Candidatus Ruthia magnifica str. Cm (Calyptogena magnifica): one gene and its partner. The protein of the gene in region 1 binds, or shares a complex with, the protein of each later gene. Links are inferred from orthologs where the notes say so. Each region holds a gene or a part of one and is shown on either strand. Other genes may lie near its edges. The genes, in order: pnp and RMAG_RS00515.

What was found.
Region 2: pnp (region 1) and RMAG_RS00515 share a complex: the UniProt entries of both Bacillus subtilis proteins name them as parts of the possible RNA degradosome complex. The link is inferred for Candidatus Ruthia magnifica str. Cm (Calyptogena magnifica) from one-to-one orthologs.

Annotation. Positions count from the first base shown.
Region 1 is NC_008610.1:502,573-506,894, forward strand. The notes cover bases 183-3,099. They hold pnp (polyribonucleotide nucleotidyltransferase), read right to left. Parts: upstream 2,727-3,099; coding sequence 639-2,726; downstream 183-638. Also shown: RMAG_RS02310 (SlyX family protein), read right to left, coding at 1-177. UniProt on the Bacillus subtilis protein: Involved in mRNA degradation. Catalyzes the phosphorolysis of single-stranded polyribonucleotides processively in the 3'- to 5'-direction. Necessary for competence development in Bacillus subtilis.
Region 2 is NC_008610.1:105,001-116,419, forward strand. Bases 5,029-7,823 are described here. They hold RMAG_RS00515 (6-phosphofructokinase), read right to left. Parts: upstream 7,151-7,823; coding sequence 5,906-7,150; downstream 5,029-5,905. Other genes in these bases: adk (adenylate kinase), read right to left, coding at 5,185-5,835. Outside these bases: aprA (adenylyl-sulfate reductase subunit alpha), read left to right, coding at 1-1,160; RMAG_RS00485 (hypothetical protein), read left to right, coding at 1,231-1,581; RMAG_RS00490 (FKBP-type peptidyl-prolyl cis-trans isomerase), read left to right, coding at 1,587-2,093; RMAG_RS00495 (hypothetical protein), read left to right, coding at 2,096-2,455; RMAG_RS00500 (sodium-translocating pyrophosphatase), read right to left, coding at 2,558-4,558; RMAG_RS00520 (hypothetical protein), read left to right, coding at 8,239-8,427; RMAG_RS00525 (hypothetical protein), read right to left, coding at 8,942-9,190; RMAG_RS05950 (HAD-IA family hydrolase), read right to left, coding at 10,810-11,052. UniProt on the Bacillus subtilis protein: Catalyzes the phosphorylation of D-fructose 6-phosphate to fructose 1,6-bisphosphate by ATP, the first committing step of glycolysis.

The DNA of each region.
Region 1 (4,322 bases):
TTCCAATTCATCAATTTTTTTAGTTTGACGAAATGCCACATTGTTTAACGTCTCAATAGCATGTTCAAAGTGAACTAGTTTTTTTCTAATTCTATTATTTTTTATCCACAGCACTTTCCCGCTATATTCATAAACACCAAAACCAATCAATACAAGAATAATACCGCTTAATTGCACATTAGTTAAGGTTTTATGATTAAGTGTTGAGCTAAGTAATAACGCAAATCCAGGCGTAATAAGTGATTACAGTGCTATAAATAATAGAGAAGTTAGCTTTGGATATTGTTTCCAGTTAAGAGTCAACTGATTATAAATAAAGGTGTATTTATTATGAGTGCGTTAGTTGTTTGTTTCAAGTGCTGATATGTACACATTAATATATTTGTTTTACCGAGATAAATGCTTGAAAAGCCATGGTTTTAGTCATTTAGTACTCCTGGAATGAGTAGGTTTGAGGTGTTTAATAATGAATACAAGTCTAAGCAAAGCCAATTATTTTACTAAAACTCTTACTCTTGAGGTAAATAATACCAGATGACAATCACTAATAAAAAGACTGAAATTATTTGTATGATAATAAGCTAACCATATTAAACCACCCATTGGGTGGTTTAATACAAAACTAATTAGTTTTTAAGTTACTTTTCTAATAATACTTTACGAGATAATTTAATACGGCCTCTGTCTAAACTTAAGACTTTAACGTCAATTTCATCACCTTCTTTAAGGTGATTTTCTACTTTATCAACGCGTTCATGGGCAATTTCAGAGATATGTAACAAGCCATCTTGATTAGGTTTAATATTAATAAAAGCACCAAAATCAACAATTTTAACAACCTTGCCAGTGTAAACTTTACCTATCTTAGGTGTGGTAGTCACATCTTTTACCATTTGCATGGCTGTGTCAAAAGATTTTTGGTCATTGGAAAAAATATTAACATTACCATTATCATCCACATCAACACTAGCACTAGAAGTTGAAATGATACCTTTAATGGTTTCTCCGCCTTTGCCAATTAAATCACGGATTTTATCAGTTTGAATTTTAATAACGGCAGTTTTAGGTGTATTTTTGTTTGACGTGTTAGGTTCGCAAATGACTTGATTCATTTGCCCTAAAATATTCAATCTTGCTTCTTTGGCTTGTTTTAAAGCAATCTCCATAATTTCACGAGTGATGCCTTGGATTTTAATGTCCATTTGTAATGCATTTATACCACGTGATGTACCAGCTACTTTAAAGTCCATATCACCTAAGTGATCCTCATCGCCTAAAATGTCAGTCAATATGGTAAATCTATCACCTTCTTTAACCAAACCCATAGCAATACCAGCAACTGGTGCTTTGATTGGAACGCCTGCATCCATTAATGATAATGACGCACCACAAATACTGGCCATAGAGCTAGAACCATTAGATTCAGTAATTTCTGATACCACACGAACTGTATATGGAAATTCTTCAATTGAAGGTAAACAAGCAGCAATACCACGGCGCACTAAACGACCATGGCCAATTTCACGACGTTTGGTGGTGCCTACACGACCAATTTCACCCACGCAGTATGGTGGGAAGTTGTAATGCAATAAAAAGTAATCATTTTGACGTTCAGAAGATTCTAATTTTTCAATTAACTGAGCTTCACGTTTAGAACCTAGTGTGGTTACCACTAAAGCTTGCGTTTCACCACGAGTAAACAAAGCAGAACCATGTGTATTTTCTAAAACGCCTGTTTCTATTTTTAACTCGCGAACGGTTTCATTATCACGACCATCGATACGTGGATCGTTATTTAAGATACGCTCACGTACAGTTGATTTCTCAACTTTATTAAAGTATTTGCTGACTTCATCAATAGAATTTCCATTTTTATCTTCATTTACTAACGCTTCAATTGCAGCTGTTTTTATTTCACCGACTTTGACATGACGGTTAAGTTTTTCTTTAATTTTGTAGGCTTCGTTAATCTGCTTACCAAATTGTGATTTGATATTGCTTAACAAGACTTCGTTAGTAGCAGGTGCTTCCCAATCCCATTTTTGTACACCAACTTGTGTGACAAACTCAGCAATATTGGTAATGGCAACTTGGTATTGTTCATGTGCGTATATAATCGCATCTAGTATAATCTTTTCAGAAAGCTCGCTCGCTTCTGATTCAACCATTAATATCGCCTTATCAGTGCCTGCAACCACCATATCTAAATCTGAATCAACCAGTTCAGTATAAGTTGGGTTAAGGGTGTATTTTCCATTAGAATAACCAACACGAGCACTACCAATTGGCCCGTTAAACGGAATGCCAGAAATGCTTAGCGCGGCAGATACACCTAACATTGAAATAATATCTGGATCAACCTCTGAGTTTGCAGAAATAACTGTAATAAGTACTTGTACTTCGTTCATGAAACCGTTTGGAAACAGGGGGCGAATGGGACGGTCAATCAGTCTAGAAGTTAGTGTTTCTTTCTCGCTAGGTCTTGCTTCACGTTTTAAGAAACCGCCAGGAATTTTGCCAGCTGCGTAAGTTTTTTCAATATAATCAACAGATAACGGAAAAAAATCTTGCCCAGGATGCATTTTTTTAGAACCAACAACTGTTACCAATACTTGCGTGTCATCCATGCTTACTAATACTGCACCATGTGCTTGCCTGGCAATACGACCTGTTTCTAATGTAATTGTGTGCTTGCCCATGACAAAGCTTTTTGTGTTAATACCCATGAAACCTCCAAATAAAAGTTAAAAATAAGTTTATGGTTTGAACCTAATAAGCTTTATTTGAAATATATTCTAAGTACTGAAATAAGCAAATTTTTCTTTGCCTATAGTGAACACATTTTTAGATAAAACTTAAACTCAAATTAAACCATAAAACGAGGTCATTATACCCACGACAAAATATGGCCAAATTTAATATTGGACTGTTTGCTAGTGCTTTTGATTGTTTTTAAATTATTTTTTATATAATCAGACCCTAAATTTTCTCTTTAAGCAGGGTGAAGAGGGTGAATGAAAGAAAAAGACAATTATACTGATTATGTTGCTATTTTTCGGTATTATTGGTAGGAAAGTGTTTTGGCTCTTGGGTGTGTTCAATTAATATTGTGCCTGTACTGTTAATTAAGCATACAAAACGAAAGTGGTGGCATTTTTAATAAAATGCGTTATTGACTGTTAGAAATGAATTTGTTATTAGTGTAGTTAAGAAGTGTACTTGTTTGGAAATTGGTTTGAGAGCCTAATGTTTATGTTAATGAAAGTTGATTGTTAATGATTTAAAGTTGCTATTGTTTTTAATGAATAAATTTAATTGATATTGGTATTTTTTGAAGAGAATAAATAAATGAGTATTACAAGAAGAGCGTTTATAAAAAATAGCGCAATAGTAGTCACTGTAATAACTACTTGCATGACAATAGCAAGTGTATTGTGATTTAATAAGTTCAATATTCCAGAGTGACTAAAACTTCAATTAAGGGTAAAACCATTTATGATAAATACCATATCAACATTCATTGATATGGCGTTATTTTCCATTTAAGCGTGTTTGTCATATCACACACCACTTTTCACTATCAGAGTAAAGCTTTTATTATTGTCTAATGATTTTTTAATACTTCGTCAATGGGCATTACCGATTGTAATAATGATGCAAGTTGACGAGTGATAATGTTCATAAGCAATGCTTAATCTAGGTCAAAACCAAAATTTTGCATTTACTTTGTCTAACTGCAAAATAGTGAGCTTGTTGGCTTTGTAATTGTTGGTAGGTAGATTTTTAGTGTCGCTTTCAATAAAGCCTGTACTTTGTTTACCATTAACATCACTGGCTTTTTGTATTCAAAAATATTCATATTGACACAGCTCTAATGGACTCATCAAGGCTAGTATCACCACTCAAGCAAAGTTGAATGATTACCAGCAGTATTTAGAATTTGAGCTTTTGACTTGGTTGTGAATGAGTATTTTTATTTTTTCGTTAATGGTTAACAACTCATGCAACCCACTGCTTGATAAATAACACCGAATTTACTAATGTTTAATTTTTGTTGTTCTTTTGTGCCAGTTGTGTGCTTGTTTGTGTTTCTAACACAAGGCCTGAATCAAGCGTTATGTTAGTATACGCCTAGGAAACTAGGAGAAAGTAAAAGCTGGACTCCACACCCATATCTCGCAGGCGTGTAATTGCACTAACTATGTGGTATTTATACTTCGAGTCTTCAGTAGTGGTTATTAAGTTCAGTGTTATTTAATTCCGTCAACGCTGTATACAGCATAATTGTTTTTCCAGAGTAGATCCAGTGACCAATAAAATAC
Region 2 (11,419 bases), 390 kb from region 1 along the record:
TGGAGAACCGTATCGTTCTTGCTAGGTTTAAAGATGGTTATGGCCCTGTTGGCGCATATTTCTTACATCTTAAAACCTATACTCAAAATGGCTATGGTGACGAGTATGAATCTAAATGGTTCCCAGCACTATCGAAAATGGTAGGTAAAGAATATCTAGATACAGAGGGTCAGCATTTGTCTCATAAGCCAATTCCAACTTGTTTGCGTAATCATGCATTTATCAGTGAGGTAAATGCTGGTCGTGGTCCAATTCACATGGTAACAATGGAGGCATTTCAAGACCCTCATTTAGAAGAAGTTGGTTGGGAAAACTTCTTAGGTATGACGGTTGGTCAAGCAGTACTCTGGGCGGCAACAGACGTTGATCCTAAATACGAAAATCCTGAATTAACAACGTCTGAGCCATATGTAATGGGCTCACATGCCACTGGTTGCGGTGCATGGTGTTCAGGTCCTGAGGACGTCTCTCCTGATGAATATTTTTGGGGTTATAATCGTATGACAACAGTAGACGGTTTGTTTGGTGCAGGTGATACTGTTGGTGGTACGCCACATGCATTCTCATCAGGCTCATTTACCGAGGGTCGTTTGGCCGCTAAAGCGGCTTGTAAGTACATTGATGACGGTAAAGCAGAAGGGATTAGAGTATCTGACAAGCAAATTGCTGAGCGTAAAGAACAAATCTTTAAACCTTTAGAAAATTATACAATTGGTCGTAATGAAATTGTTGCTGGCACAGTATCGCCAAGTTACATTTTGCCAATGAGTGGATTACAACGTTTGCAAAAGCTTATGGATGAATATTGTGGTGGTGTTACTGTTTCTTATGTAACTAACGACAAATTGCTTAATATAGGCTTGAAGAAATTAGCTATTTTAGAAGAAGATTTAGAGCACATTGGTGCAGAAGATTTTCATCAGTTGATGCGTGGGTGGGAGTTAAGACACCGCCATCGCACTTCTGAATGTGTGACTCAGCATACCTTGTTCCGTAAAGAAACTCGCTGGCCTGGTTACTATTATCGTGGTGACGCTATGAAATTAGATGATAAAAACTGGCATGTATTGACAGTGTCTCATCGTGATCGTGTTACTGGTAAATATACATTAGAGAAGGCGCCTTGTTACCATTTAGTTGGTGAAAAAGATGAAAAATAGAGATTTAGTTTAAATTTTTATCTATTGTATATTTTAAGAAAAAACGTTTTATTGGAGTATTGGTGGATAAATGAATATTATTGATAAAACAGATGAGGAGATTTTAGCAATTGCGAGCCCAATGTGGGATGACTTAGTTAAATATTCTAATAATAGTAATTACGGCGCTTTTAGTCGTCATTTTTCAGAGGATTTTTTGCGTGGTGCCAATGAAATTGAAATGGGAAAACAATTTGCTCGTAGTGAACTAACTAAGGGTCTTGAGAAAAATGCAGGATATTTGGGTATGATCCGTCGTGGTCAGTATGTGACTGTATTGTATAAGCAAACTCACTCTAAAAAAGAAGGTGAATACTTAGGAAGGCTTGTACTTGGTTATGAAGATGATGTGGTTAAGATTTTTGGCACAACAATTTTTTAAAAGTTGTGAATAATGTTATTCAAGAAGCTAAATATGTTGAGCTTATCTATAAAGTTATTGATAAAAAAACAGGCAATGTCTTTTCAGAAATTGAGTATCCAGTCGGCTATGTGCACGGTGTTAATGATACACTAGGTAAACAAGTTATTTCTGAGCTAGAAGGCAGAAAGCAAGGCGATATCCTTGAAGTTAACATTGATGTAGAAAAAATCTATGGATCTCGTGACGAAACTTTAGTTTTTATTGATAAAATTGAAAACGTTCCACTAGAATATCAAAAAATCGGTGCCAAAGTTGTTATGGAAAATTCCAAGGGAGACTCTAAGGAATTTTTAGTAACTAAGGTAGATGATAAAACAGTCACCATTGATGGTAATAATCTGCTTTGTGGCCGTGAAGTTAAGTTTTTGCTTGAAATTCTTTTAGTGCGTGATGCAACGGATGAAGAAATAGAAGCGGGCGGCATGATAGAGAAGCAATCAGATATAGAACAATTATTAACAGTGCATTAATTATGAGTATTGACTTTACAGAATTAGAAATAAAGACCATTCAAAGTGCGGTTGATCGTCGTTGGAGAAAAGAGAAAATTGAGGCTAATTTAGCTAATATTGAAATTACCAAAGAAGGTGAAGACGAATCAACGTTTACCCCAGCGGTTGTTTGGGAAGATGAAAACTCAACTTTTATTATTTTAAAAATTGGTGTATTTTCCTACAAAAGTTTCTTTTATTATTTGACTGATCAGCGTTTTGACACTGGCGTTCCTGAATATAACGATTTGTACGAATGTGCGAATAAATTATTAAAAGTACAAGCGGATTTTATGCTAAGTAAAAATATCAAAGATTTAGGTTTACATATTCAAAAATAATGCTTATAAAAAAGTATAATGGATTTCCCTTTTGGTTATTTATATTGCTTCAGACGTAGAAAAAGAATCAATCATTCTCAATTTTAATGGATCAATTGATTGTTACAGAAAAGGAATAATCATAATTGCAACAATGTTAATAATCTTAATTAATGGATTAATAGCAGGACCTGCTGTATCTTTGTATGGGTCGCCCACTGTATCACCAGTAACAGCAGCTTTATGAGTATCTGAGCCTTTACCACCAAAGTGACCGTCTTCGATATATTTTTTAGCGTTGTCCCATGCGCCACCACCCGTGGTCATTGAGATTGCAACAAAAATACCCGTTACGATAGAACCGATTAGTAACCCGCCTAGTGCTTCAGCGCCTAATAGCAAGCCAACGATAACTGGAAATGCAATTGGTAGAATAGAAGGTAATATCATTTCTTTAATGGCAGATTTGGTCAGCATATCAACCGCTTTAGAATAATCAGGTTTTTGTGTGTAATTCATAATATCTGGAATTTCTCTAAATTGACGACGAACTTCATTGACAATATCGCCTGCAGCACGACCAACAGCCTCCATTGCCATTGCACCAAATAAATAAGGCACTAAACCACCTAAGAATAAACCAATGATTACTTTATGGTTAGATAAGTCAAATGCAATATCTTTGAATTGCTCAATAGTACGTAATTCATTAGTAAAGTCAGCAAACAATACCAATGTCGCTAAGCCGGCAGAAGCAATTGCATAACCTTTGGTTACCGCCTTAGTGGTGTTGCCAACGGCATCTAGAGGATCAGTAATTTTACGAATTTTTTCTGGAAGTTCGGCCATTTCCGCGATACCACCTGCATTGTCCGTAATTGGGCCGTAAGCATCAAGTGCGACAATAACACCTGTCATTGATAGCATAGCCGTTGCTGCAATTGCAATGGCGTATAAGCCACCCAGTTCATACGCACCCCAAATACTTGAGCATACTGCAAGTACAGGAAGGGAGGTAGATTTCATACTCAAGCCAATACCGGCAATAACGTTAGTACCATCACCTGTGAGTGATGCTTCGGCAACATGTTGCACAGGGCTATATTCAGTTGATGTGTAATATTCTGTTATCACAACCATAACAGCTGTTAGCACTAAACCAATGAGTGATGCGTAGAATAAATTTATTTCCATATTCATGTGATTGGTGATAAAATAAAAAGCAATCGCAGCCATGCCTGCTGAGGCGATTAAGCCTTTATATAGAGCGCCCATGATAGAACCATTATCGGAGACTTTAACAAAAAAAGTACCTACAATAGAGGTAATAATTGAAGCTGCACCTAAAGCCAGTGGATACAAAATAGCATTATCGCCCAAGCCTAGAACGCCTGCAAGCATCATAGTTGCAACAATAGTCACCGCGTAAGTTTCAAATAAGTCAGCAGCCATGCCTGCACAATCACCAACGTTGTCACCAACGTTGTCAGCTATAACTGCAGGATTGCGCGGATCGTCTTCTGGAATTCCAGCTTCAACTTTACCAACAATGTCAGCACCAACATCAGCACCTTTAGTGAATATGCCACCACCTAAACGTGCGAAAATTGAAATGAGTGAGCCGCCAAATGCAAGACCAATAAGAGCGTGCAATGCGTCTTTTTGTGCAACACCATATTCAATCATACCGGCGTAGTAACCAGAAACACCCAATAGTGCCAAACCAACAACCAACATACCTGTAACAGCGCCACCTTTAAAAGCAACTTGAAAAGCAGTATTCATGCCGTTATTGGCTGCTTGCGCTGTGCGAGAATTAGATTTAACTGATACGTTCATGCCGATGTAGCCTGTTACACCTGACAATACTGCACCAACTAAAAATCCAAGACCAATGGTAACGCCTAAAAAGTAAGTAATGATGATAAGCAAAACAACACCTACTATGGCAATGGTTGAATATTGACGATTTAGGTAAGCATTTGCACCTTGTGTAATTGCATCTGAAATTTCTTTCATTTTGTCACTACCTGCAGGTTGTTTGTTAATCCAAATAATTGTAAATAGACCGTATAAAACAGCGATAATTGATGCCGAAATGGCAAGGATAAGAATTGTATCCATTATTTTATTTTCTCCTTTTGGTTGTGTGCAAATTTTCTTCAGGATTGATTATAGTTAATAATTGCCTGTATAGTAAGGGGATAATCTAATAATTTAATAGAATCGGTTTATGTCAATTATTGAGTGCTAGTTCTTGTTCCAATATTTGGTTTTAATACCATGACCTAAATCTATTTCAATTAAGCGAGATCTAAGTTTAAGTAGTTTTTTAATGAGGGAGTGGTTGGCTTTCATAAGCTTAAAACGTCTTGGATATGGTTAATTACGACGGTTAAAAGTTGTTACCAATTGAATTTTGTAAAAATGGTAACAATGAGTCTATTTTCATCATTGCGATAAGTAGGCTGCTTAAATGTGGGTTTACTAGCAACAAATGACTGGAACATTAGAGTTTCTTCTTAACATTTGGATAAAAACTGCAATAATTAATTATACTCTTTCCAAAAATGAATATTCTTTTCTTTATTGTTTGCTTAATAGCCGTTATTTTGAGTTAAATCTTGAAGATTTTCAGGCGAGTTTAAAAAAATTGTTAGGTTTTATTTCCTATGACACATCTAAAAGAATGGGACGAAAGGGAATGTTAATTTCTCTTGTACTAAATTTATTCAAAGAGATTAAATTGCTTAATTTAGTTGTGCGTAAACACGATCTCTAACTTCGTCAAGAGTGCCTACGCCAACAACTGCGCCATATTTAGGGGCATCACTATTTTTATTCATCCAAGATTGATAATAATCAACCAATGGTTTGGTTTGCTTATGATAGATGTTTAGACGTGCACGCACCGTATCTTCAGCATCGTCCGTACGTTGTATTAGTTCTTCGCCAGTAATATCATCAATGCCTTCAACCTTGGGTGGATTATAGACAATGTGATAAGTGCGACCTGATGTTAAGTGAGCACGACGACCAGACATGCGGGCAATAATATCTTCATATGGAACTTGAATTTCAACCACAAAGTCAATTTTAACACCATCCGTTTTCAAAGCTTCTGCTTGAACGATTGTGCGTGGAAAGCCATCAAATAAAAAGCCATTTTTACAATCATTTTCCTGGATTCTTTCTTTAACCAAACCGATAATAATATCATCAGAAATTAAACCACCTACATCCATAACTTTTTTGGCTTCAATGCCTAATGGTGTGTCTGCTTTAACAGCTTCACGCAGCATATCGCCAGTTGATATTTGGGGGATTGAATACTTTTGACAAATGTTAGTTGCTTGAGTGCCTTTGCCTGCGCCCGGAGGGCCTAATAAAATTATGTTCATTTTTTCTCCTTGTCTGTTTTATTTAATATTTTTTTGTTAAAAAAGAGACCTTGGCTCCTTGTAGTAATACCTAAATTTCGAATGTGGGTAATTTTTTATCCGTCATTATTTTTTTCATCACCACATAATCAGGCAAGCCATTTTTGTATGGTGGATAGTCTTCACCTTCGATAAGTGGTTGTAAATATTCACGGCAAGCGTCAGTAATACCAAAACCATCGTTAGAAATGTAATTCATGGGCATCATTTTTTCAACGTTAGCGACATCTTTTAACTCACCTGAGCCAATCTCCCAAGTGTAGGGATTATTTGAAGTTCGAATAATGGTAGGCATGACTGAATTTTTACCTTCAAGTGCCATGTTAACAGCTGCTACACCTAATGCATAAGCTTGTTCAACATCGGATTTTGAGGCTAAGTGACGAGCAGCACGTTGCAAGTAATCTGCAACTGCCCAGTGGTATTTATAACCCAAGGTATCTTTGATTAAATTAGCAACAACAGGTGCTGCACCACCAAGTTGTGCATTACCAAAGTCATCATGAGTGCCTTGTTCTGCCAGGAAACAGCCATCTGGCCATTTTGCACCTTCGGATACAACGATTGTGCAGTAATTAAATTCTTTGACGTTTTTGTTAACTTTAGCTAAAAATTTCTTTTCATCAAAATCAACTTCTGGGAATAAAATCACCACAGGAATTGAATTATCAACCAATCCCCCTGCTGCTGCAATCCAACCCGCATGACGACCCATGACTTCAAGGACAAAAATTTTAGTTGAAGTTGCTGCCATTGAGGCGACGTCAAAACTGGCTTCCATAATAGAAACAGCAATATATTTAGCAACCGAGCCAAAGCCAGGGCAATTATCTGTAATTGGCAAATCATTATCCACTGTTTTAGGCACATGAATCGCCTGAATTGGGTAGCCCATTGATTTAGATAATTGAGATACCTTTAAGCAAGTATCTGCTGAATCACCACCGCCATTGTAAAAGAAATAACCAACATCATATTCTTTAAAGACTTCGATCAATCTTTCGTATTCAGCTTTGTTTGTCTCTAAAGATTTCATCTTATAACGACAAGAGCCAAAGCCACCAGAAGGGGTATGTTTTAAGGCTTTAATATCAGCATTAGATTCTTTAGAAGTATCAATTAAATTTTCAGTTAACGCGCCAATAATACCATTTTGACCTGCATATATCGTGCCGATTTTATCTGGATGTTTACGTACTGTTTCAATCACGCCACAAGCTGATGCATTAATTACAGCAGTTACACCACCTGATTGTGCATAAAAAGCATTTTTCATAAAAAATGTTTCCTACAATAAAAAACTAATGATTATACTTTATAAACTAACAATTTTCTTAAATATGTTTAAGGTTTGTAAAACTTTGACTTAATTCAAAAAAATTCTTTATTTAGAAACAAGTGGATAAGTAATTGTGTGGTATTATCTACATATTCGTGTACCAATTTATTACGCAATGGTTACGTATCTATCCAATTGTCAGTATTAATAGCTCTAATCGATGTAAATTATCAATTGCAGTTTTTTGGATTTCGCCAGATTACTTGAGGAAAATTAGTAATAATTTATCCATAAACGTACCCTCAGTATGAAAATTTAAACATAAAAGATTCTAAATCTATCCATGCCTTCAGGCGCTTGTAAGGTATTTTTTTATCACTTAGTATTTAAATTTTCTTGAGAGAATAAGCCTACAACTAGGCTTTTTACCAGCAAATCCTCTTTGTTAAAAAAAACATAATTTGGTTAATTTTATCATTTGAATCACTCATAATTCTACCCCTATTTTAAGCACTTGTTGTTAAATGACATTTGGTATTTGATGTGGGTCTAGGATAATAATGTCGATTTTTTAAGCACCCAATTGTTTTATAAAAGCGTATTACTTTACACGTTAAATGTGTAGTTTCTCTAAATTCTAGTAATAAATTAATATCACCCTTTTTAAGGTTATCATCTATTTTTTAGCTAAATAGTTTAACTGTTGCTTGATGGTTAAATTGTTTTCCGGTAGTTTCTTTAATGGTATTTTTTGTAAATTAGTTAATCTTATATGCTAAATTTATTAATTAGTTATGGACATATACTTCGATAAGCATTATTGCTATTTTCAACATAAATAACAATTGTAAGTCCTTACGAGTCACCACTAATAACTACGTTGCTAGCTCGAATTTACCCAATTTCTCCTTCTGACGATTAAATTACGACACTGATGGACGTGTTATCATTCCAAATATCGATTTTAAATGACGAACAACTGACTTCAATTTTTTTGAGATAACTAAAATTGCATTAGCATCAATACCGCTTAAATTCATAGAAGAGCCTGCATAAACCTCAATTTTTGCTTATTAATATTGATCGTGTTGTTTTTGCCTTGTAAAGATACTGAGGTATTGCCAAACACAATTAAATTAGAGTCTTTAGTAGAATTGTTAGTATCATTTTGGGTGATATTTAGCGTATTATCTGATTTTAAAATCATATTGGAATTAGCACTGGTAACAATGCTTGAGCCACAAATCGTTGCTTTACAATTATTTAAAACATAACCATCAGTAATACATTGGTATCCTTTAACGTAATGATTGAATTATTAAAAATTAAAATGTCATAATTGCGGCCATTCAGAACGATGTCTTTTAAATAACCTCTATTAGTAACCTTTTGAGTATGATAACGGGGTCGTGTTAATGATTAAATTTTATAAAATTAATGCTCTATCGTTAACCTCAATGGTTGCGTAAATGTATTTGTCGAATTATTTTTGTAGCTAACTAGACTAGTTACGTTGAAGTTATAACTTTCGTTTGTTACACTGCTAAATCCAGTTACATTTAGATCATTATGGGTTTGCCTTGAATGGTGAGACTTTTACGTAGATAGATATTGTCAGTATAGATGTCAGAGATTTCAATAATAACCTTGCCATGCAAGAGTACTATTCAATGGCTTGTTGTAAAAAGTCAGCACTAGAGTCAATACTAATGATTTAGTTGTCTGCTATATTATCTGCTGGGGCTGAATCACCACCAGAGCCATTACTATTTTCTAAAGTATTTGCAACTACCATAATCTGGTGAGTGCATTGTTAATATTGTCAAAATTTGTTACAATGCCGCCATTATCCTCTAAGTTTTTAACACTTGTTTCTAAAGTGATAAGATGACCATCATTAGTATTCACTGCAACTTTAATGGCTATGAAGTTGGTATTAACCAACCACATCACTTGATAAAAAAGTATTGGGCATGGTAATGGTGTTTGCCAAGTAATACCTGTTAATAAATCTGATACTATGGTTAAAACCTCCACCAATATTACTTTCTATTGGTGTGCCATTTAATGTACCAGTTGCAGTATTAAAAGCTGACCAACTGGGTTTATATTGAATACTGAAGTTTAAACTATCACTCTCGATATCATTAGCCGTTGTACTTGACTCGAGCTGCAAGTAATGGTGGGTGTATTATTTACAAACTCAATGGTAATATTAATAGCAATTGTGTCATTACCGTCGTTGCCATCATTTATATGAGCCTCGAAATTACCATTGTAATTAGTACTTGGTGTGGTGTTTCTACTGACTAAAGCTGTACCATTTTTGTAGCATTAAAGATAAGTGTCCAAATTAGCGTATCGTTATCATCATAAGTGGCGTCAATATTTACTACGCTAAAGGTAATTGGCATACTATTTTCCTAATGATTATTGAAATATTCTAATTTTTGGTAAGTTACTGGCGTATCATCGATGTTGATAACTGTAATGACAAAGGATTATTCAATATCGGCATTTTTACCATTATTAATACCAGTGTTGCTATTGGTTGGCGTGTCACTTAGTTGTTTTGTACTCTCATTTAGTGTTAGCTAAAAAACGGTTGTATCGTCTATTTTATCGTTATCAGTAAAGATAATTTGATATCTGTAACTGGTCTTCGGTTGCTTAGACCGATACTTCTGAGGTGAAAATTAGTGTAAGTTAAGGATTGGTTTGGGGTTTTAGTCAGTAGTATAAAATACACCACCAGCATCTGTATCAATATTATTATCTACATTCTATCAGTATCAAGTTGTCCAGTGTTGTCTAATGAGAAGGCATCATTGGCATTGAGCGTACCATAACCGTCTAAATCGGAATTAGTTTATGCAAGTAATCGTAACCTCTATCATTGTTAAATTTTCTATATCTATGGTGGGTAGGTTCATCTAATAAAATTTGCTTGATTTATCCATGTAGTTAGTCCTTCCAAGACTGAGTGGTATTAAAGTACTTTGGTTTGTTCTTCTTTAGTGTTAGTTGTATTGTCAATTAGTGGTGAGGCTTGAAAGATGCTCATTAAGTCATTCAAGCAAAAACTAAGGGTAAATTTTACCTGTATCTAATACAGTTACAAATTTTGCTGAACTTGCACTTGCTTTTTAGATGATAATATCAACCACCTTTGAAATTAGCTTTACTGGTATCAAGCGTGTAAATCTTAACTACTAAGGACTATTTAACATAAACCCATAAGCACATTGAATAATAGCTTTAACAAAATATTAAGTCAATAGAGGGGTTTATTAGCATTGTTACTTAAGCAAACATATAAAAGGGGTGACTTTTCATTCTTGAGAGTGACTAACTTCAAGAATGAAGTGTTTGACACTGCCATGATTATGCATTTTCCAAGAAGAGTCTAGATTGATAATCCAAGGTTTTTCTTAATCGATGGCTTGTTTATTGGTGTTGTCCATAAATGATAATTTTTGCATTTAAATAGGCTTAATTTTTTACTAAATTTAAATATTATTACCCTAAATAACAATTAATTTTTACCTGTGCTTGAGTGTTTAAAAGGTTTGTGCATCAATAATATCACCAGCATGGATGATAATATTACATTGATTCATTTGTTTAACAATTTTTAGATGAATAAAGCCGCGTGTTTATCTTTTATAAATGTGTCTTAATGGGTAACGTTTGTTCGAAAGTTTCGATGTTAATAAACCCTCTATTGATTTCATACTCATTTTAGAACTGGGTTTGTTAATGGCAATGATGGTATCAATGCCGTATTGTTTGGCGGCACTTAGTACAGAAAAAGAATCGTCAAAAAAGATACTTTTTTGTTTGTTCAAATGAATCGTTTTGTTTAGTTGGTGCCAAAAATCTTGTTCTTCTTTAACCACGTTATAGTTATGTGATGAAATAATGGCATTAAAATACTGTGATAAAATTAGTGACCAGAATTTTTAATTGAATGGTTTTTATATGAGCGTTAGTGACTAAATAAATACGCTTTTTATGTTGTTTTGCTTATTCTAAAAAGTCTAGTACAAACGGGTGTATTTGGATTAAATGAGCCATATTTTCTTTGAGTTTGGCGATATCCAGTTTGAACACTTTTTACCAATAATCCAAACAATACCAATGTAGCCTTCCCTCTTACGCTCGAAGAATAGGATAGATTTTATCTTTTGATTGTTGGTGTGTCAGGTTGTGCTTATTGGCAAAGATCAAGGGCATTATATTCCATTCAAAAATGTAAATCAAAAT